2 regions of the Streptomyces xingningensis genome follow, and region 2 is predicted to be linked to the other one. Evidence: riboswitches for the same ligand, from Rfam matches in the RefSeq annotation. Region 2 holds a riboswitch; the other holds the start of a gene.
What was found. A riboswitch is a leader RNA that binds a small molecule or an ion and turns the genes downstream of it on or off. The one in region 2 is predicted to bind cobalamin.
Positions count from the first base shown of each region.

Region 1 (11,330 bases), on a different contig from region 2:
GAGGACGCCGGCGCGCTGCTGACGCGCGCCGCGGACATGGAGCCCTGGCTGTCCGAGTCGTGGTTCAACCTCGCGCTGCTGCACAAGTTCCGGCACGACTGGGAGCAGGCCCGCGCCGCCGGCCTGCGGGCCGTGGCGCTGCTGGACCGCGAGGCGGGCGCCCCCGACTGGTGGAACGTGGGCATCGCCGCCACCGCCCTCCAGGACTGGCCGCTGGCCCGCCGCGCCTGGCAGGCGTATGGGCTGCGGGTGCCCGGCGAGGGCAGCCCGGCCGGTGAGCCGGTCGGCATGGAGCTGGGCAGCGCGGCCGTGCGGCTCTCGCCCGAGGGCGAGGCCGAGGTCGTCTGGGGCCGCAGACTCGACCCGGCGCGGATGGAGGTGCTCTCCATCCCGCTGCCCTCCTCCGGCCGCCGCTGGGGCGAGGTGGTGCTGCACGACGGCGTCCCGCACGGCGAGCGGGTGACCGCGGCCGGGCCCTCCTACCCGGTCTTCGACGAGATCGAACTGTGGGCCCCCTCGCCCGTGCCCACCTGGGTCGTCCTCCTGGAGGCCGCCACCGAGGCGGACCGGGACGCCCTGGAGCGGCTGGCGGCCGACGCGGGCTTCGCCGCGGAGGACTGGTCCTCCTCGGTGCGGCTGCTGTGCCGCACCTGCTCGGAGAGCCGGATGCCCAGCGACGAGGGCGACGGCGAGCACCTGGACCCCCATGACCACAGCGAGCCCGGCCACCCCGGCCCGCTCGGCCACCGCACGGCGGGCTCGGGCCTGCTGTGGGTGCCCGAGCGCGAGTGCGGGATCGCGGCGCCCGCCGGGCTGGTGCGAGGGCTGCTGGACGGCTGGGTCGCCGACAGCCCCGACACCCGTGAGTGGCGCGATCTGGAAGAGGTCTGCTGAGCGCCGGGCCGTCCCTTTACCCTGTATGGGGCCCAGTGGATTCAGGGCAAGATAATGCTTTCGGGTTGTGAGAGAGGCATACGGCGGCCATGGCGCAGCAAGAGACTGAGCAGCCGGTGAACGACGAGTTCATCGACGACGTGACGGACGGCGAAGGGCGCGAGCTCGCGCACCGGGAGCGCGGCACCTCCCGTCCCATCACCGTCTACGGCAACCCGGTGCTGCACAGGGAGTGTCAGGACGTCACCGAGTTCGACGCCGGCCTGGCGCAGCTCATCGACGACATGTTCGCCAGCCAGCGCGCCGCCGAGGGCGTGGGCCTGGCCGCCAACCAGATCGGCGTCGACCGGAAGGTCTTTGTCTACGACTGCCAGGACGACGAGGGCGTCCGCCATGTCGGCCATGTCTGCAACCCGGTCCTGGACGAACTCCCCGCCGAGCAGCGGGTGCTGGACGACTCCAACGAGGGCTGCCTGTCGGTGCCGACCGCCTACGCTTCCCTCGCCCGCCCCGACTACGCGGTCGTGCGGGGCCAGGACATGCACGGCAACCCGGTCGCGGTGCGGGGCACGGGCTACTTCGCTCGCTGCCTCCAGCACGAGACCGACCACCTCTACGGCTACCTCTACATCGACCGTCTCTCCAAGCGCGACCGCAAGGACGCGCTGAAGCAGATGGCAGAGGGCACCCCGCGCTACCCGGTCGTCGAGAACGACTGACGGACTGGTCCCGGTCAGGCGGGGAAGTCGGACGGCTCGAAGACCGGGCGGAGTTCGACGACCCCGTCCCGGAAGGGGATGCGCGTGGCCCACTCCCGGGCCTCGTCCATCGTCCCGACCTGGATGATCCAGTAGCCGGACACCAGGTCCTCGGTCTCGGGGAACGGCCCGTCGATCACGCTTGGCGTCCCGCCCGCGAACACCACGCGCGCGCCCTGGGACGAGGCCCGCAGCCCGTCGGCCGCCAGCAGCACTCCGGCCTTCACCAGGGTGTCGTTGTACTTCCCCATCTCGGCGATCTGTTCCTTGGACGGCAGCACGCCGGCCTCGGACTCCTCGGTCGCCATGACGATCATCATCACTCGCATCACACGTCTCCTTGCCTGCAGCGGAAGGGTGAGACCGCCCGGTCCCACCCTTCACCCCCGCGCTGGACGGAAGCTCTCTGGAACGACGTGTCGCGCGTTTTTCACCAGCACCGGCAGTGCGCCCGAGGGGCAGTGGGTTTCCAGGAACTGCTTGTGCCTCAATTTGATACGACAGTACGGTAGTTGGCATACGTGCCGCATGGTAGTGGCGTGACGTAGGGGTCGGGATCTGTCCTGAAGGCTCTTCAGGGAGCTGCGGCTGGCTGAGTGTCGTGGCGGCTTCGGACCCTCAGCTTGCGGCTGATATGGAGGACGAAAGGAGAGCGTCGGACAGCGCAGCCGGAACCAAGAAGTCCCTTCCCGAGCAACTGGTGGACGAGCGGCGTTCTCTCGACTCGCGGCTCGAGTCGGCACGACGGAGCTTGGAGAGGCTGTTGGCCCTGGGAGAGGAATCGGGGACCTTGCACCCCATGGGATCCCACGAGGAGTGGACGAAGCTCCACACAAGAGCCATCGAGTTGCAGAACATCCTCTACAACCATGCCCCGGTGGATCCCTCGGAAGAGGAAGAAGACGAAGAGGAATGAACAGGCAGCCCCGCCGCCGGAACCGATTCCGGCGGCGGGGCGAGGGAACGGGCTAGAACTCGTCGTCGAACGAGACCGAACCTTCCACCGCGACCTGGTACGCGGACGCCCGCCGCTCGAAGAAGTTGGTCAGCTCCTGCACATTCTGCAGCTCCATGAAGGAGAACGGGTTCTCCGAGCCATAGACCGGAGCGAAGCCCAGCCGCTGCAGCCGCTGGTCGGCCACGCACTGCAGATACTCGCGCATCGACTCGGTGTTCATGCCCGGCAGCCCGTCCCCGCACAGGTCGCGGCCGAACTGCAGCTCCGCCTCGACCGCCTCCTTCAGCATGTCGGTGACCTGCTGTTGGAGCTCGTCGTCAAAGAGTTCGGGCTCCTCCCGGCGGACGGTGTCCACCACCTCGAACGCGAAGTTCATGTGCATGGTCTCGTCGCGGAACACCCAGTTGGTGCCGGTCGCCAGACCGTGCAGCAGGCCCCGCGAGCGGAACCAGTAGACATAGGCGAACGCGCCGTAGAAGAACAGCCCCTCGATGCACGCCGCGAAGCAGATCAGGTTGAGCAGGAAGCGGCGGCGGTCGGCCTTGGTCTCCAGCCGGTCGATCTTCTCTACCGAATCCATCCACTTGAAGCAGAACTGGGCCTTTTCCCGGATGGACGGGATGTTCTCCACGGCCGCGAAGGCGGCGGCGCGGTCGTCCGGGTCGGGGAGGTAGGTGTCCAGCAGCGTCAGATAGAACTGGACGTGCACGGCCTCCTCGAACAGCTGCCGCGACAAGTACAGCCGCGCCTCGGGGGAGTTGATGTGCTTGTACAGCGTCAGCACCAGGTTGTTGGCCACGATCGAGTCGCCCGTCGCGAAGAACGCGACCAGACGGCCGATCATGTGCTGCTCGCCCGGGGAGAGTTTGGCGAGGTCGGCCACGTCGGAGTGGAGGTCGACCTCCTCCACGGTCCAGGTGTTCTTGATCGCGTCACGGTAGCGGTCGTAGAAGTCCGGGTACCGCATCGGACGCAGCGTCAGCTCGAAGCCGGGGTCGAGCAGGTTCTTGTTCTCGGCACTCATTACTGGCAGGCCTCGCAGGACTCGGGGTTCTCAAGGGAGCAGGCGATGGCGTCCGCGTCGGGCGCGGCCTGCTGGACGGGGACGGGGGCGGCGGAGGAGGCTGACGAGGCCGCGCGGGCGATCCGGGTCGCCGGGCGCGAACGCAGGTAGTACGTCGTCTTGATGCCCTGCTTCCAGGCGTAGGCGTACATCGAGCTGAGCTTGCCGATGGTGGGCGAGGCCATGAAGAGGTTCAGCGACTGGCTCTGGTCCAGGTAGGGGGTACGGGCCGCGGCCATGTCGATCAGGGCGCGCTGCGGGATCTCCCAGGCGGTGCGGTAGAGATCGCGCACCTCCTGCGGGATCCAGTTCATCTCCTGGATCGAGCCGTTGGCGTCCGTCAGGGCGTCCCGCGTGGTGCGGTCCCAGACACCGAGCTTCTTCAGGTCCTCCACCAGGTAGGTGTTGACCTGGAGGAACTCGCCGCTGAGCGTCTCGCGCTTGAAGAGGTTGGAGACCTGCGGCTCGATGCACTCGTACACGCCCGCGATCGACGCGATGGTCGCCGTGGGAGCGATCGCCAGCAGCAGCGAGTTGCGCATGCCCACCGAGGCGATCCGGGTGCGCAGCGCCGCCCAGCGGTCCGCCCAGCGGGGCTCGGCGTTGGGGTAGTGGTCGGGGTGCAGCACTCCGCGCGCGGTCCGGGTCGCGGACCAGGCCGGGTGCGGGCCGTGCCGCTCGGCCAGGTCGGCGGAGGCCTCGTACGCGGCGAGCATGATGCGCTCGGAGATCCGGGTGGAGAGCGCCGTCGCCTCGGGCGAGTCGAAGGGCAGCCGCAGCCGGAAGAACACATCCTGCAGGCCCATCAGGCCCAGACCGACCGGCCGCCAGCGGGAGTTGGAGGCGCCCGCCTGCTCGGTCGGGTAGTAGTTGATGTCCACCACGCGGTCGAGGAAGGTCACGGCGGTACGGACGGTGCGGTCCAGCCGCTCCCAGTCCAGCTCGCCGCTGTCACCGAGATGCGCGGCGAGGTTGACCGAACCCAGGTTGCAGACCGCCGTCTCGCCGTCGTCCGTCACCTCGAGGATCTCCGTGCAGAGATTGGACGAGTGGACGACCCGGCCGGGCTCGGCGGTCTGGTTGGCGGTGCGGTTGGCGGCGTCCTTGAAGGTCATCCAGCCGTTGCCGGTCTGCGCGAGGGTGCGCATCATCCGCGCGTAGAGCACCCGCGCCGGGATGGACTTGACGGCCTTGCCCTCGGCCTCGTACTTCCGGTACGCGGTGTCGAACTCGGCACCGTAGAGGTCGACCAGGTCCGGCGCGTCCACCGGGGAGAACAGCGACCAGTCGGCGTCCGCCTCGACCCGGCGCATGAACTCGTCCGGGATCCAGTGCGCGATGTTGAGGTTGTGGGTGCGGCGGGCCTCTTCGCCCGTGTTGTCCCGCAGTTCCAGGAACTCCTCGAGGTCCGCGTGCCAGGTCTCCAGGTAGACACAGGCCGCGCCCTTGCGCCTGCCCCCCTGGTTGACGGCCGCGACGGAGGCGTCCAGTGTGCGCAGGAACGGCACGATGCCGTTGGAGTGCCCGTTGGTGCCCCGGATCAGCGAACCGCGTGAGCGGATGCGGGAGTACGACAGTCCGATGCCGCCCGCGTGCTTGGACAGCCGGGCCACCTGGTGGTAGCGGTCGTAGATCGAGTCCAGCTGGTCCAGCGGCGAGTCCAGCAGATAGCAGGAGGACATCTGCGGGTGCCTGGTGCCGGAGTTGAAGAGCGTGGGGGAGGAGGGCAGATAGGAGAGCGTGCTGGTCAGCCGGTACAGCTCGGCGACGTCCGCCAGTGCCCGCTCCGAGTGGTCCTCGGCCAGGCCACAGGCCACCCGCAGCAGGAAGTGCTGCGGGGTCTCGATCACATCGCGGGTGATCGGGTGCCGGAGCAGGTAACGGCTGTGCAGGGTGCGCAGCCCGAAGTAGCCGAAGCGGTCGTCGGCGCCTTCGGCCAGCGCGGAATCCACCAGCCCGTCGAGTCGCTCGGCGTGCGTCCGCACAAACTCCGCGGTCCCGTCCGCGATCAGGCCCTCGCGGTGCCCGACCGCGACCGAGGCGGAGAAGGAGGCCGCCCCCTGTCCGGCCGCCTCCTCGGCGATGGCGCGGGTGAGCAGCCGGGCGGCGAGCCGGGAGTACTCGGGCTCCTCCGCGATCAGCCCGGCCGCGGCCTCGGTGGCCAGCGACCGGAGTTCGGCCTCGTCGGAGCCGGGGTGCCGGCCGCGCAGCGCGGCGGCCGCGACCTTGCCGGGGTCGGTGGCGGGCAGATCGGCGGTGAGTTCGGTCAGGGTGCGCAGCAGCGCGGTCCCGGGACCGCCGGTCGCTTCCGACGTCGCTGGGACGGGACCTGACACCGGATCGGCGGGCGCGATGGTCACGTGTGGCTCTCCCTCGCTCGGCTGGGGGCCGGGCGGGTGCGCGCGACGGTCGCATACGGGCATGCCTGATCGCCTGACGGCATGCGCGCAGCGTCCCTCGGCCCAACCCGCGAGGCCCGGACGTATTCGACGCCCGACGGCCGGGCCGGAGCGGCTCGGACATGGGCGCGCCGTCGGCAGGTCCTCGGACTTCCGCATGCACAAATGCGCATACATTCACCGTTGCGGGACAGTTCTGGATTTTCACCGGATTCCCCTGCGGCGACAGCGAGGACGAGCATACATCTAGTGCCGGTGATCGCATGCGCCCCCACATCTAGTGCCGGGAACGCGATACTGCGCCCATGGGCGGGGCGTAGCGGGTGGCTTGGGCGGGCGCGGCCGGGGTGGGTGCCGCGGGGGCCTCACAGCCCCTCAGGGCCCCCAGGGCGCCTGCAAGGGCGCCCTGGGGGGCGGGCAACGCACCCGTCTTCCGAGGGGGTTGCCCGCCGGGTCCCCGGCGCGTGACCCTTGTCACGCGGTGGTTGAATCGGGCCATGGCCGATCACGAGGTGGTGCGGGTATTCGTCGGCCCGGAGGGCGCGGGCGGCAATCCGCTCGGTGTGGTGTACGACGGATCCGCCGTGCCCGGCCCGGCCGGGCGGCAGCGCCTGGCTGCCCAACTGGGGTTCAGCGAGACGGTGTTCATCGACGACCCGGACCGGGGCGAAATGGACATTTACCTGCCGAGTGCCCGTCTCGCCTTCGGCGGGCACCCGCTGATCGGTGCCGCCTGGCTGCTGCGGCAGCGGTACGGCCACGCCGTGCAGGTGCTCCGGCCGCCGGCCGGTGAGGTACCGGCCTGGGCCGAGGGCGACGTCACCTGGATCCGCGTCCGCGCCGAGTGGGCCTCCGGGCGGCGTACCCAACGGTTCGCCACGGCCGCCGAGGTGGACGCCCTGCCCGCCCCGCCGCCGGGCGAGGGCTGGCTCTACGCCTGGGCCTGGCTGGACGAGGCCGGGGGCGTCGTCCGGGCCCGGGGCTTTCCCCGGCGCGGGGACGACATCGTGGAGGACGAGGCGACGGGCGCCGCGGCGATCGTGCTGACCGCGCAGCTGGGGCGGTCGCTGGACATCCGTCAGGGGTCCGGCTCGCAGATCCTCACCCGGTTCGAGGGGGACGGCCTGGTGGCGGTCGGGGGACGGGTCGGCGATGCAGAACGCGCGCCTGACCGGCCGGATGTCGGAGTGTAAGAGGTAGCATAAGGAGCATGAGCGAGCCTACCCAAAAGTACTCGATCACCATGCCCCGGGACATCGCGGAAGCCGCCCGCGCCCGCAGCGGCCCCTCGGGGCTGTCCGCCTATGTTGCCGCTGCGGTCGCTCGTCAGATCGAGCGCGACAACCTCAACGAGCTCATCTCGGTAGCCGAAGCCGAGCACGGGCCCATCGGCGAAGAAGAGATCCAGGCCAAGCGCGACCAACTCCAGCGCGCCCGCGAGCGGCAGCGCCACTCGGAGACGGACGCGGCATGACGCGTTCTCCCGCCGTGCCGGGCGGCACCCTGGCTCTGGACAGCGAGGGCTTGGCGAAGGCGGTGCTGCGTGACCGTGACGTCACCGGCTGGCTCGCCCTGGCGCGCGCGGACGACATGCGCGTGATCACAAGTGCCGCCACCATCGTCGAGGTCGTCCACCCGAGGATCAAACGCCCGGCTCTGGAATGGGCGTTGTCCCGTATCGTCGTCGAGCCGGTCACGGAGCCCATCGCCCGTCACGCGACAGCACTGCTCGGTGATGCGGGGCTGCACGGGCACAAGTACGCGATCGACGCCATGCTTTGTGCCACGGTTCTTGCGGCTCCCGGCCCCGTCACCGTTCTCACCTCGGACCCGGAAGACCTGAGCGCTCTCTGCGGCGGACGGATCACCGTCGTCAAGATCTGACTCCGCGGATGGAGGACGCTCCCGGCCCGGCGTCCGAGCTCGGCCCGGCGACGCGCTCCGATGGCCTAACGTATTCGCTTTTTTACGTTATGTGACTATTCTGCGGAATGCGCGCTTCCTGGCCCCGTCCGACCCCGCGAAGGACGCCCATGTGATGCCCCTCCCGTACCGCCGGTCCTCCCTGAGCAGGACCCTCCATGGCACGCCCCGCCGCGCCCTGCGCACCCTCCTCCTGCTGTGCCTGGTCGCCCTGGCGGCCGCGATCGGCGGCCGCGGGGTCGGCGACCGGCTGGCGCCCGGCGGCTGGACCCCCGCCCACGCCGAGTCCACCAGGGCCGACACCTTCCTGGCCGACCGCTTTGCCGCCGGGCAGCCCCACCTGTTGCTGCTCGCCACCGCCAAGGGCTCCATCGACGCACCCGAAGCCGAACGGGCCGGCCATGAACTGACGGCCCGTCTCACCGCCGGCCGGCAGGTCGCCTGGGTGCGCGGCTACTGGCCGCACCACCCGGCCGAACTGCGCGGCCACGACCGGCACAGCGCCGTCGTCGCCGTGCGCTTCGACGGCGACGAGCGCGCCGTTCGCGCCGCGAGCAAGGCGGTGACCACCCGCGAAACCGGCCGGGCCGGACCACTGAAGATCTCGGTCGCCGGTGAGACCGCGCTCTTCTCCGAGATGGAACGCCTCAGCACCCAAGGCGCCATGGTCGCCGAACTCCTGGTGGCCCCGTTGGTCCTGCTCATCCTGCTGTGGGTCTTCGGCAGCCTGGTGGCAGCCCTGCTGCCGGTCGCGGTCGGCGCCTTCGCCGTGGTCGCCACGACCGCCCTGCTGCGCGCGCTCAGCGAGGTGATGACGGTGTCGATGTTCGTCCTGAACATTGCCACCGCACTCGGCTTCGGCCTCGCCGTCGACTACTGCCTGCTCATCGTCAGCCGCTACCGCGAGGAACTCGCCACCGGGGCAACGCCGGTCACCGCGGCCCGCAATACGATGCGGACCGCCGGGCGTGCCGTCGCCTTCTCCGCGACGACCGTCGCGGCCACCCTGGGCGCGCTGATGGTCTTCCCGCTTCCGCTCACCCGCTCCCTGGCACTCGGCGGCGCCGCCGTCGCGATCTGCTCGGCCGCCGGGGCGTTCCTGGTGCTGCCCGCGCTGCTGGTGCTGCTGGGGGAGCGGGTCAACCGCTGGGACATCTTCTCCCGTTGGCGCCGCGACACCCCTCGCCCGCTGGCCGAAGGCCGCTGGTACCGGCTGGCGATCTGGGTGACCCGGAGACCCGCGCTGGTCGCCCTCGGCACGCTGCTCCTGCTCGGCGTCCTGGCGGCGCCGGGCCTCGACGCACGATTCGGCATGTACGACGACCGCATCCTGCCGGCCTCCTCGCCGGTCGCCCGGGCCTCGCACCGGCTGCGCACGGACTTCCCCGGGGAGACGGGCGCGGCGGCCGTGGTGCTGCCCGATGTCCATGTCGCCCTCCCGCCCCCGCTGGACGCGCCGTCGAACCTCCGCGCCGGCTACCACCAGGCCGCCGTGCACTCCTACGCCGCCCGCCTGTCCCTGCTCCCGGGCGTACGGCAGGTGGAGACCGCCACCGGCGTCTATCGCGGCGGGCAACTCACCGCCAACGCGGGCCCCTCGGCACGCGAGTTCACCGGCCCGGCCGGGACCTGGCTGAGCGTCACCCCCAGCACGGATTCCCCGCTGTCCCCCGACGGCCGCCAACTGACCGAGCGGCTGAGGGCGGTACCCGCCCCCGCCCCGGCCCTGGTCGGTGGCCCCGGCGCCCGCCTCACCGACACCGAGGACGCCCTGACCGCCCCGATGCCCACCGCCGTCCTGCTCACCGTGGCGCTCACCCTCCTGCTGCTGTTCGGCTACACCCGCAGCGTGCTGGTGCCGGTCAAGGCCGTGCTGCTGAACGCGCTCAGCCTGGCGGCGACCTTCGGCATCATCGTCGCCGTCTTCCAACAGGGCCTGCTGGAGGCGCTGATCGGCCCGATGCACGGACCCGCCGCCATGGATGTGGTCATCCCGGCGGTGATGTTCTGCACCGCGTTCGGGCTCTCCATGGACTACGAGGTCTTCCTGCTCTCCCGCATCCTCGAGGAACACCGCCGGGGCACCCCGACCCAACTCGCCGTCGCCGCCGGTCTGCAGCGCACCGGGCGGCTCTTCACATCCGCCGCCCTGGTCTTCGCCGTGGTGATGGCCTCCCTCGCCCTCTGCGACCTCATCATGCTCCAGCTCATCGGCTTCGGCCTCGCGGTGGCGGTCGTGCTCGACTGCACCCTGGTGCGTGCCCTGCTGGTGCCCGCCGTGATGTCCCTGGTGGGCAGCGCCAACTGGTGGCCCGCGCCGGGGCGCGGCACCGCCCGCCGGGTCCCGGAGCCCGCGTCCGCGACGGCGGACGAACTCGTCGGCCGGGGCGACCGGCCCGGCTGAGCGACCACCCCCGGTGCCGCCCGCTCCGGCACGGCCGGACTCAATGCCCGCCGGCACCCGCCGTGGCGGGCGGGAGTCCGGCGCTGACACCCGGCTCGCCCGCGTCCGCCGTGTAGTCCTCCGCGGTGGTCTCGTCCACCCCGTCGGGGGCCTTGACCGCCTTGAGGACGACCGTCAGCACCACGACCGTCACCACATTCAGCACAAATGCGGTCAGCCCTATGTATCCCTTCTCCCCGATGAACGGGATCAGGTTGGTGTTGCCGAAGTGATCCTGGGTGGCGCTCGGCGTCTCATACGCCCGCCATGTCCCGTAACCCATGCCGACCGCCCAGCCCGCGAGCAGCGCCCACCGGTGGAACCAGCGGGTGAAGAGCCCGCCCACCAGCGCGGGCACGGTCTGGAGGATCCAGATACCGCCCAGCAGCTGGAAGTTGATCGCCACCGTCTTGTCCATGGTGAGGACGAACACCAGCGCCCCGACCTTCACCAGCAGCGAGGCCAGCTTGGACACCTTGGCCTCGTGCGCGGGCGAGGCATCCGGCCGGAGGAAGTCCTTGTAGATATTGCGGGTGAAGAGATTCGCGGCCGCGATCGACATGATGGCGGCCGGCACCAGCGCCCCGATGCCGATCGCCGCGAAGGCCACACCGGTGAACCAGTCCGGGAACATCTTGGCGAACAGCTCCGGAATCGCCAACTGCCCGTTCTTCACCTTGATTCCGGCCGCGATGGCCATAAAGCCGAGCATCGCCAGCAGTCCCAGCATCAGCGAATACAGCGGCAGAATCGTGGTGTTGCGCCGGATGACGTTCCGGCTCCGGCTGGAGAGCACGGCCGTCACCGAGTGCGGATAGAGAAACAGCGCCATCGCCGAACCGAGGGCGAGCGTCGCATACGCCCACTGGGCGTCCGGGCCCGTGATGAGCGA
Region 1 is NZ_JBDJPF010000041.1:11,555-22,884, forward strand. It holds gene ABCR83_RS20975 (tetratricopeptide repeat protein) at 1-894, shown strand, start outside; gene def (peptide deformylase) at 984-1,613, shown strand; gene ABCR83_RS20985 (YciI family protein) at 1,628-1,981, opposite strand; gene ABCR83_RS20990 (hypothetical protein) at 2,254-2,568, shown strand; gene ABCR83_RS20995 (ribonucleotide-diphosphate reductase subunit beta) at 2,621-3,634, opposite strand; gene ABCR83_RS21000 (ribonucleoside-diphosphate reductase subunit alpha) at 3,634-6,033, opposite strand; adenosylcobalamin-variant (AdoCbl-variant) riboswitch at 6,204-6,301, opposite strand; gene ABCR83_RS21005 (PhzF family phenazine biosynthesis protein) at 6,570-7,265, shown strand; gene ABCR83_RS21010 (CopG family transcriptional regulator) at 7,283-7,546, shown strand; gene ABCR83_RS21015 (DNA-binding protein) at 7,543-7,956, shown strand; gene ABCR83_RS21020 (MMPL family transporter) at 8,048-10,399, shown strand; gene mctP (monocarboxylate uptake permease MctP) at 10,440-11,330, opposite strand, start outside.
Region 1: linked by a shared signal. The riboswitch ahead of ABCR83_RS21000 (ribonucleoside-diphosphate reductase subunit alpha) and the one ahead of cobN (cobaltochelatase subunit CobN) in region 2 are both predicted to bind cobalamin.

Region 2 (11,330 bases):
GTGGCCGGTGCGGCACATTCGGCGATGACCGAGGGCATCGCCCTCGGCAGTTACGCCGCTGCGGGCTTCGTCCTCCTCGGGCTCATCGCCACTGCCCTCGTCCCCGCACCGGACCGCGGCGGGGTCAGCCACGGCGCGCCGGCGGCCGGGGCCGGCTTCTGATCTCGTAAGTCCGGCCGTAGGTCTGTCACTTCAGTGGCGGCTTGAGATCAAGAACGTCCGCCCGCACCCGCGCCCCTGCCTCGGTGCATGGCGCCACGCCGGACACCGCCTACCAGACCCGTTACCGGTGCGGGCCGGACCGCTGACCTGACATAGAAGCCTTCATGTCGCCCCAACTGCCCCATCAGCCCCATAAGTTGACGGCGCCACGCCGCGCCACACTGCGGGCGGGGCTGCGACAGACAGGCGAAGAGAAAGCAGTCGGGCCATGCCTCAAGGCGTTCCACAGCACATCCCCTTCCCCAGCCGAATAAGCCGGGATGCCGAGCGTGCCCGCCGCTGCCATCTCGCATGGCCTCGTTCTTTAGGTCTGCTCCCCACCGAGGAATCCGAAGTCCGCCATCTCCAGGGCGACTACGCCGGTCTGGCCGCACGGTTCCACCCCTCGGCAACGGGCGCCGACCTCGACCTGGGAGTCGACCAGCAATCCTGGTACTTCATCTTCGACGACCAATTCGATGGCCCCATAGGACAGGACCCGGCACTTGCCGAACAGCTCACCGACTCGGTCGCCGCGGTACTGGATTCGCCTCAGTGCATTCCGCCGCGGAATGCGGCTCCCGTCGTTGCCGCCTTCGCCGATCTCTGGGCCCGCTGCTGCGAAGGCATGTCGGAGAGCTGGCGCGACCGTGCGGCCCGCCATTGGCGTGACTACCTGACCGGCAATGTCGCTGAAGCCACCCATCGGATGGAGGGCGGCACTCTTCGCCTGAACGATCAACTGGCCCTGCGCAACCACACCATAGGAGCCCGGGGTGTCCTCGATATCGCGGAACGACTGGGCCACTTCGAGGTACCCGACTCGGCCTACCACACCCCCCTGATGGCCGAGATGCGACGCATTGTCGCAGAGGTGGTCATCTTCGAGAACGACATCGTCTCGGTGGAGAAGGAAGAGGCATGCGGAGACCACAACCTCGTCCATCTCGTCGAGCGCGAGAACCGGTGCTCCCGCACTCGGAGCATCGAAATCATCTGCGAGCTGCTCAGCCGGCGAACGGAACGATTCCTCGCCCTGGAGAGCGAACTGCCACAGCTGTACGACAGCCTTCGCCTTGACGACAACCAGCGGTCCGCCATCGAGCGATACCGCACGGACGCCTTGCGCTCCGTGATGCGCGGAGTCTATGACTGGGACCAGGTGTCGGGCCGCTACGCCGAGACGGTGGACAACATCTTCGCACGCGCGTAAGAGCGTAGGAGCGTCTGCCGGAGTCGAAGTCCTGGGATTCCTCCGCGGGCACGGCGGGTGCCGATGCCCGCGGCCGGTCAACCCTCCGGATACCGCCTCGGCGTCCAGACGATCTCCTCGCTGCCACCCTCCCCGCGCCGTACGACCTGCGTCTGTGTCGACCCCACGATCAGGATGGTGCGCATGTCCACCTGCTCCGGGTCGAGTTCGCCGAGCCGGACGATCCGTACGCTCTCCTGCGGCCCGCCCACATCGCGGCCCAGCACCACCGGAGTATCCGGCGAACGATGCTCCAGCAGCAGGTCGCGGGCCTTGCCCAGCTGCCAACTACGGCTGTGGGAGCCGGGGTTGTAGAGGGCGAGCACCAAGTCGGCCCCGGCGGCGGCGCGCAGGCGGGAGGCGATGACCTCCCAGGGCTTGAGCCGGTCGGAGAGGGAGACGACCGCATAGTCGTGGCCCAGCGGGGCTCCCGCGCGGGAGGCCGCCGCGTGGGCGGCCGTCATGCCGGGGACGACGCGCACCGGAACCTCGTGGTAGGGGGCCTGGGAAGCGACCTCCAACACGGCCGTCGCCATGGCGAATACGCCCGGATCGCCGGAGGAGACCACGGCCACCCGGCGGCCCTGCCGGGCGAGGTCGAGGGCGAACTCGGCGCGCTCCGACTCCACCTTGTTGTCGGAGGGGTGGCGGCGCTGGCCGGGGCGGGCGGGCACCCGGTCCACATAGGTGCGGTAGCCGACGACGTCCTGTGCGGCGGCGAGTTCGCCGCGTGCCTCCGGAGTCAGCCACAGCGGGCCCGCCGGACCGAGGCCGACGACCACCACCTCGCCCCGGTCCACCACCGGATCCGAGCCGACGCGGCTCGGCAGCACCGCCACCGAGAAGTACGGCACCGACTCCGGGTCCATCTCCGCCAGCCGCCCGGTGCGCTCGCCGCTCATCGTGGCGCGCTCGACATAACGGGCCTCTGCCAGCCGGCCCGAGCGCTCCAACGCGCCCCGCACGGCGGGGAAGGTGCGGCCGAGCTTCATCACCACCGCGGAGTCGGTGGACGCCAGCCGCGCCGCCAGCTCCTCCTCGGGCAGCGTGCCCGGCAGGATTGTCAGCACCTCCTCGCCCTCGACGAGCGGTTCACCCAGCCGGGCCGCGGCCGCGCTGACGGAGGTGACACCGGGGATCACCTCCGTCGGGTAGCGGTGGGCCAGCCGCTTGTGCATATGCATATACGAGCTGTAGAAGAGCGGATCGCCTTCCGCGAGCACCGCGACCGTGCGCCCCGCGTCCAGATGCGCGGCCAGCCGGGCCGCGGCCTGCTCGTAGAACTCCTCCAGCGCGCCCCGGTAGCCGCCGGGGTGGTCGGTGGTCTCCGTGGTGACGGGGTAGACCAGCGGCTCCTCGAGGTGGCCTGCGCGGAGGTGCCGTTCGGCGATGGAACGGGCAATGCTCCGCCCATGCCGGGCGCTGTGGTATGCGACGACATCGGCCGAGGCGATGACCTCGACCGCCCGTATGGTCATCAGGGACGGGTCGCCCGGGCCGAGCCCGACCCCGTACAGCCGTCCAAGCCGGTGCTCGCTCACTCGTCCTCGCTCGCTATCGCGTTGATCGCGGCCGCGGCCATGGCGCTGCCGCCGCGCCGGCCCCGTACCACCAGGTACTCCAGCCCCAAGGGGCTGTCCGCCAGGGCTTCCTTGGACTCGGCGGCGCCGATGAACCCGACCGGGATGCCCAGCACCGCGGCCGGGCGCGGCGCGCCCTCCGCGACCATCTCCAGCAGCCGGAAGAGCGCGGTGGGGGCGTTGCCGACGGCCACCACCGCGCCATCGAGCCGGTCGCGCCACAGCTCCAGTGCGGCGGCGCTGCGGGTGGTGCCCAGGCGCCGGGCCAGTTCGGGCACGGAGGGGTCGGCGAGGGTGCACAGCACCTCGTTGTCGGCGGGCAGCCGCTTGCGGGTGACACCGCTGGCGACCATGCCGGCGTCGCAGAGGATGGGCGCGCCCGCGCACAGGGCCTCCCGGGCGCGGGCCACCACCTGCGGGGAGTAGGCGAGGTCCGGTACCAGGTCGGTCATCCCACAGGCGTGGATCATGCGCACCGCCACCCGGCTGACGTCCGGCGGCAGTTGGCCGAGGTCGGCCTCGGCGCGGATGGTGGCGAAGGACTGGCGGTAGATGGATGCGCCGTCCTTGTCGTAGTCGAACACTGTGTGCCTCGTCGTGCAGTCGTTGTTCATGGTGTCGTGGTCCGTGCCGTGGCCACCGCGTCGGCCAGGTCTGTCGCTGTCACGGTGCGCGCGGCCCGCCCCGGTGCGCCGACCCGGTAACCCTCGCCGGTCGCCAGCACATCGACCCAGTCGCCGCCCGGGTGGCCGCAGCGCCGTTCGCACCCGGACCAGTACACCGGCAGCGTGCCCGCCCCACCGGTGCGCATGACGGTGAGGCAGGCGGCCGCGTCGGCCCGTACGTCCGCCCGGGACTTGGCGCAGCCGGGCCGTCCGGCGCAGGCGCCCGCACCGTGCCACGGGGAGGCGGGGGAGGTGATGAGTCCGGCGGCCGCGAGGTCCGCCAGCCGGTCCGGCGCGGTGCCGGGGAGGACGATGCCGCGCCAGGGGGTCACCCTGAGCTCGCCGAGCGCGGCGGCACCGGCCACGGTCCGCCACTGCGCGGTGGTCAGGCGGCCGAGCGGCGCGGCCACGGACACGGCGTGGGCGACGACGCCCGGTGCGGGCGGGGGGCAGGACGGTATGCCGACGCGGGGGAGCGGGGCGGACGGGATGCCCGCCGCCGCGAGTCGGGCCGCCAACCGGTCGGTGCGCGGCCGCTGTTCCGCGGGCAGCTCCCGCACCCGCCAGGCCGTGCTGCCGTGCTCGCGCAGTGCCGCGAGGAACTCGCGCGCGGCCAGGGCGGCGGCGCGGGGTGCGTCCCCGGCGGCGATCCGCAGGGCGGGGGCCGCCGTGGCGAAGCGCAGGACGGCCGCGCCGTCAGGGCTTGCGATCAATGTCACATCGGGGGCGAGTGCCGCGATGTCGCCCCGCCCGTCGTCCAGGCCGAAGAGGAAACGGCCGGACAGGTCGGATAGTTCGCTCTTGTCGGTACAGAGGAGTGTATCCAGGGCGCGTGCCCAGTCCTGTACATCCACCATGGCCGGTCCGTCCAGGCCGCACAACGGGGAAGCCAGGACGTTCCGGACGCGGTCATGCCGGTCCGAGGGCAGCAGCCCGGCGGCACGCAGCCGCGCGCCGAGCTCCGTGCCGCAGCCGTCCCGGAGGCCGCGCAGCTGGACGTTGCCGCGCGAGGTGAGGTCGAGATGCCCGTCGCCCAACTCGTCGCCGGCGTCCGCCAGTACCGTTGCCTGACGGGCCGTCAGCAATCCGCCGGGCAGCCGGACACGGGCCAGCGCCCCGTCGTCCGCGGCATGCAGCCGCAGCGCGCCGGGGCACGCGTCGCCGCGCTCGCGCACGACGGGTTTCCCCCGGTCCGAGGGGGGCAGGGGGGTGACGGACATGGCGGCGAGCATACCTATCCCCTCGCGAGAGGCCTTTCCCCGCAATCCGTACCCGCGCCGGAGATCGCTACTATGACGCTCACCGCCCAAGACGGCGCCAGGGGAGGAAGCCGGTGAGATTCCGGCACGGTCCCGCCACTGTGAGCCCGGCAGCGATGCCGGGCGAGTCAGGAACTCCCGCCGTCTTCCCACCGCCCGGGGCGCGGACCCCGAGGAAGGCCTGCCGCAGCATGCGCATGTTCCGGTCCCGCGCACGGACGACCCTCGAAGCACTCGCACTCGGGAGCGCCGCGTGATCCTTCTCCTGTCGACCTCCGACACCGACCTGCTCAGCGCCCGCGCAGCCGGGGGCCCGGTGCCCTACCGGCTCGCCAACCCCGCCCGGCTCCCGCTCGACAGCCTGCCCGCCCTCCTCGAGGGCGCCCAACTCGTCGTGGTACGGCTGCTCGGCGGCGTCCGCGCCTGGCAGGAAGGGCTCGACCTGCTGCTCGCCGGGGACCTCCCGGTCGTCGTCCTCACCGGCGAACAGGCCCCCGACGCCCAGCTGATGGAGCACTCCACCGTTCCCATCGGCATCGCCGCCGAGGCCCACGCCTACCTCGCCCACGGCGGCCCCGCCAACCTCGAGCAGCTCGCCCGCTTCCTCTCCGACACCGCGCTGCTCACCGGTCATGGCTTCGAACCCCCCGCCGCCGCCCCGGCGTGGGGCGCGCTGCAGCGCGCCCCCAAGCCGGGGGCGAGCGGCCCGGCGGTGGCCGTGCTCTACTACCGCGCCCACCACATGAGCGGCAACACCGCCTTCGTGGACACCCTCTGCGGAGCGATCGAGGACGCCGGAGGCCGGGCGCTGCCGCTGTATGTCGCCTCGCTCCGGGCCCCCGAGCCCGAGCTGATCGAGACCCTGCGCGCCGCCGACGCCGTCGTCACCACCGTGCTCGCCGCCGGCGGCACCCGGCCCGCCGAGGCCTCCGCCGGAGGCGACGACGAATCCTGGGACGCGGGCGCGCTCGCCGCCCTGGACGTCCCCATCCTGCAGGCCCTGTGCCTGACCGGACCGCGCAGCACATGGGAGGAGAACGACGAGGGGCTCTCCCCGCTCGACGCCGCGACCCAGGTCGCCGTGCCCGAGTTCGACGGGCGCCTCATCACGGTGCCGTTCTCCTTCAAGGAGGTCGACGAGGACGGCCTGCCCGCCTATGTCGCCGACGCCGAACGCGCCGCCCGCGTCGCCGGGATCGCCGTCCGGCATGCGCGGCTGCGCCACATCCCGGCCGCGGAGAAGCGGCTCGCGCTCGTCCTCTCCGCCTACCCCACCAAGCACTCCCGCATCGGCAACGCCGTCGGCCTGGACACCCCGGCCAGCGCCGTCGCCCTGCTGCGCCGGCTGCGCGCGGAGGGCTATGACTTCGGCACCGAGGAGGTGCCCGGCCTGGAGTCCGGCGACGGCGACGAGCTGATCTACGCGCTCATCGAGGCCGGCGGCCACGACCAGGACTGGCTCACCGAGGAGCAGCTCGCCCGCAACCCGGTCCGCATCCCGGCCGCCGACTACCGGCGCTGGTACGCCGAGCTGCCCGCCGGGCTGCGCGAGTCCGTCGAGGAGCACTGGGGCCCCGCGCCCGGCGAGATGTTCCTCGACCGCAGCCGCAACCCCGAAGGGGACATCGTGCTGGCCGCGCTGCGCCGCGGCAACCTGCTGATCCTCATCCAGCCGCCGCGCGGCTTCGGCGAGAACCCCATCGCCATCTACCACGACCCCGATCTGCCGCCCTCGCACCACTACTTGGCCGCCTACCGCTGGATCGCGGCCGCCCGCCAGGACGGCGGCTTCGGCGCCGACGCCATGGTCCACCTCGGCAAGCACGGCAACCTGGAGTGGCTGCCCGGCAAGAACGCCGGCCTGTCCGCCGCCTGCGGCCCCGACGCCGCCCTGGGCGACCTCCCGTTGGTCTACCCCTTCCTGGTCAACGACCCCGGCGAGGGCACCCAGGCCAAGCGCCGCACCCACGCCACGCTGGTCGACCACCTGGTGCCGCCGATGGCCCGCGCCGAGTCGTACGGCGACATCACGCGGCTGGAGCAGCTCCTCGACGAGTACGCGCAGATCTCCGCCATGGACCCGGCGAAGCTCCCGGCGATCCGCGCCCAGATCTGGACCCTGATCCAGGCCGCCAAGCTCGACCACGACCTCGGCCTCGAGGACCGCCCGGAGGACGACGGCTTCGACGACTTCCTGCTGCACGTCGACGGCTGGCTGTGCGAGGTCAAGGACGCCCAGATCCGCGACGGCCTGCATGTCCTGGGCGGCGCGCCCACCGGCCCCGAGCGCGTCAACCTCGTCCTGTCCATCCTGCGCGCCCGGCAGATCTGGGGCGGCACGGCCGCCCTGCCCGGCCTGCGCGAGGCCCTGGGCCTGGACGAGTCCGCCGCCACCCGCACCACCGCCGACGAGGCCGAGGCGCGGGCCCGCGCGCTCGTCGAGGCGATGGAGGAGGCGGGCTGGGAGCCGTCCGCGGTCGCCCGGGTGGCCGAGGGGCAGTCGCAACAGGTCGCCGACATCCTGGACTTCGCCGCCCGCGAGGTGGTACCCCGGCTGGCCGCCACCACCGACGAGCTCGACCACGCCGTGCACGCCCTGGCCGGCGGCTTCGTCCCGGCGGGCCCCTCCGGCTCCCCGCTGCGCGGTCTGGTCAACGTGCTGCCGACCGGCCGCAACTTCTACTCCGTCGACCCGAAGGCCGTCCCCAGCCGTCTCGCCTGGGAGACCGGCCAGGCCCTCGCCGACTCCCTGCTGGAGCGCTACCGCACCGACGAGGGCAGCTGGCCCGAGTCGGTGGGCCTGTCCCTGTGGGGCACCAGCGCCATGCGCACCGCCGGCGACGACATCGCCGAGGCCCTCGCCCTGCTGGGCATCCGCCCGGTGTGGGACGACGCCTCACGCCGGGTCACCGGCCTGGAGCCCATCCCGCTCGCCGAACTGGGCCGCCCGCGCATCGATGTCACCCTGCGCATCAGCGGGTTCTTCCGCGATGCCTTCCCGCATGTGATCGGCCTGCTGGACGACGCGGTGCGGCTGGCCGCCGCCCTGGACGAGGGCGCCGCGGACAACTTCGTCCGGGCCCACGCCCGGGCCGACCTCGCCGCCCACGGCGATGAACGCCGCGCCACCACCAGGATCTTCGGCTCCCGCCCGGGCACCTATGGCGCCGGCCTGCTGCAGCTCATCGACAGCCGGGACTGGCGCACCGACGCCGACCTCGCCGAGGTCTATACGGTCTGGGGCGGCTACGCCTACGGCCGCGGGCTGGAGGGCCGCCCGGCCCGTGCGGAGATGGAGACGGCGTACCGGCGCATCGCAGTCGCCGCCAAGAACACCGACACCCGCGAACACGACATCGCCGACTCGGACGACTACTTCCAGTACCACGGCGGCATGGTGGCGACCGTACGCGCGCTCAAGGGCACCGCCCCGGCCGCCTACATCGGCGACTCGACCCGCCCCGAGACGGTTCGCACCCGCACCCTGGTCGAGGAGACCTCCCGGGTCTTCCGGGCCCGGGTGGTCAACCCCCGCTGGATCGAGGCCATGCGGCGGCACGGCTACAAGGGCGCCTTCGAACTCGCCGCCACCGTGGACTACTTGTTCGGCTATGACGCCACCACCGGCGTGGTGCCCGACTGGATGTACGACAAGCTCACCCAGACCTATGTCCTCGACCCCGAGAACCGCGCGTTCCTCCAGGACGCCAACCCCTGGGCGCTGCACGGCATCGCCGAGCGGCTGCTGGAGGCCGAGAGCCGCGGCATGTGGGCCAAGCCGGACGCGCAGACGCTGGCGGAGCTGCGGCAGGTGTTCTTGGAAACAGAGGGAGACCTGGAGACGGAGGGGGAGCGGGAGGCCGAGGAGGGCTGAGCCCGCGGTGCCGCGGTGGCCGACAGTGGTGGGGCCGGTGGTCCCGCTGTCGGTGGCAGCCCGTATGGTGGGAAGAAAGTAAAATCGACGGGGAACAGTGGAACGCGGTTTTGAACAGTGGAACGGGGTCTTGCGTAATGGCACGGATGCACAGCGTTGTGGTGGCGGCCGCCTGCGTGGCAGCGGTGGTCGGTCTCTCGGCGTGCAGCAAGAGCGACGACAAGAAGTCCGACAGCAAGGACGACGCCGCCTCCGCGAGCAGCAGCCCCCAGCAGGAGAAGCCGCGCAATGAGCTGGCGAACCTCTCGGCCAAGGAGATATCCGACAAGGCCAAGCACGAACTGCTGTCGGCCACGTCCGTGCGCATGAAGATGGACCAGCCCACCGGGCCGCAGGCCATGAAGCTCGACCTGGCGCTGGACAGCAAGGGCGACTGCGCGGGCACGATCTCCGCCACCGAGGGCAGCGCGGAGATCATCAAGCTGGGCGACAAGGTCTGGATGAAGCCGGACGAGAAGTTCATGAAGGCGCAGGGCAACCCGGCCGCGGCTGAGCTGTTCAAGGGGCGCTACATCCACGGCAGCACCAAGGACGAGATGCTCAAGGGCATGGCCGAGATGTGCAATCTCAAGGGGTTCCAGCAGCAGATCGGCAAGGACTCGGGTGACGACGACAAGGGTCTCACCAAGGGCGAAACGGCCACGGTCAATGGCCAGCAGGTCGTCACGCTGATCGAGAAGGGCGGGGAGCAGACCCTCACGATCGCCGCCACCGGCAAGCCCTACCCGGTCACCCTCACCAAGAAGGGCAAGGAGGCCGGCACGATGACCTTCTCCGACTGGGGCAAGCCGGTGCCGAGCAAGACGCCCGCCCCCTCCGAGGTCATCGACGTCGACAAGCTGAAGAAGAGCATGGGCAGCTGAACCCGCAGGGCATCGGGGCACTCCCCGATGCCCTCCCGGCCGGGTCAACTCCCGTTTTGAACCGGCCGCCTGATGGTCACTAAGATCGCTCCAATGATCATCACAAGACGGCTCGCGGCGGGCACCTTCGCCCTGCTCGCCGCGCTGGCCGGGGGCGTCGCACCGGCAAGCGCCGCCGACGGACCCGCGAAGGACTCCCCGAAGGTCGAGCTGGTGCTGGACGTCAGCGGCTCGATGCGCACCCGGGACGTGGACGGCCAGTCCCGCATGGCGGCCGCCCAGCAGGCGTTCAACGAGGTCATCGACGCGGTGCCGGACGGAGTGCGGCTCGGCATCCGCACCCTCGGCGCCAACTACCCCGGCGATGACAAGACCGTCGGCTGCAAGGACACCAAGCAGCTCTACCCCGTCGGCCGAGTCGACCGCACCGAGGCCAAGGCCGCCGTCGCCACCCTGCGCCCCACCGGATGGACACCCATCGGAAACGCCCTGCGCGGCGCGGACCAGGACCTGGGCAGAGACGGCGGCACCCGCCGGGTGGTGCTCATCACCGACGGCGAGGACTCCTGCGGACAGCCCGACCCCTGCGACGTGGCACGTGAACTGGCCGCCAACGGCACCCACTTGACGGTCGACACGCTCGGCCTGGCCCACGACGACAAGACCCGCGAGCAGCTCACCTGCATCGCCGAGGCCACCGGCGGCACCTATACCACCGTGCGGCACACCAATGAACTCTCCGGCCGCATCAAGCAGTTGGTGCGCCGCGCCGACACACCGGTGGAGACCCCCAAGCCCGCCCAGGGCGGCAACGCCTGCCCGACCGCGCCCGAGCTCGGCGCCGGGCTGTTCACCGACCGCGAGAAGTTCGGCGAGCACCGCTGGTACCGGGTCAAGGTCAAGCCGGGCCAGGAGCTGCGCGCCGCGGCGAGCGTCGCTGCCGACCGCCAAGTGGACCGCGACTACGGGGTGTTGGTGCGCGCCGTGGGCGAGAGCGGCCAGGAGCTGGTGCGCGGCTCGGACGCGGGCAGCGGCCGCACCGATGTGCTGGCATCGGGGCTGAGATACCCCGTGGGGAAGGGCAAGAAGGGCGGCGGCCGGGAAGCGTCGGTCGTCTGCCTCGAGGTCTCCCACTCCTTCTCCGCGCCCGCGGGCGTCAAGCGTGACCCCGGCCTGCCCGTGGAGCTGGCCGTCGACCTGGTGAAGTCCCCCGACAAGCCCTCCGACCTGGCCGCCTTCGGCCTGGGCCGGGGCTGGATCCTGCTGGCCGTACTGGGCGGCACCGGGCTGATCGCCGGACTGCTCGGGGGCTGGCTGGCCCGCTGGCGCGTCGCGGTGTGGAGGGAGAACTGATGCGTATCAGACGGGTGTTGACCGGTGTGCTGCTCACGGCCGCGGCGCTGATCGCCGCCTCCGTCCCCGCCGGGGCCCAGGGCGAGGACGGCACGCCGACCGAGGCGGGTACCACCTTCCGTACCGCGACCGCGATCAAGCAGGGCCGGCCGGCGACCGCCGCTGCCTCCGCCGGTGACTACCTCTACTGGCAGTTCCCGGCCGGGGCCGGACAACGGGCCAC
Region 2 is NZ_JBDJPF010000011.1:18,132-29,461, reverse strand. It holds gene ABCR83_RS08460 (MFS transporter) at 1-162, shown strand, start outside; gene ABCR83_RS08455 (terpene synthase family protein) at 431-1,414, shown strand; gene ABCR83_RS08450 (precorrin-2 C(20)-methyltransferase) at 1,492-2,994, opposite strand; gene ABCR83_RS08445 (precorrin-8X methylmutase) at 2,991-3,647, opposite strand; gene ABCR83_RS08440 (cobalamin biosynthesis protein CobG) at 3,644-4,930, opposite strand; cobalamin riboswitch at 4,978-5,117, shown strand; gene cobN (cobaltochelatase subunit CobN) at 5,211-8,831, shown strand; gene ABCR83_RS08430 (hypothetical protein) at 8,978-9,754, shown strand; gene ABCR83_RS08425 (VWA domain-containing protein) at 9,848-11,107, shown strand; gene ABCR83_RS08420 (hypothetical protein) at 11,107-11,330, shown strand, end outside.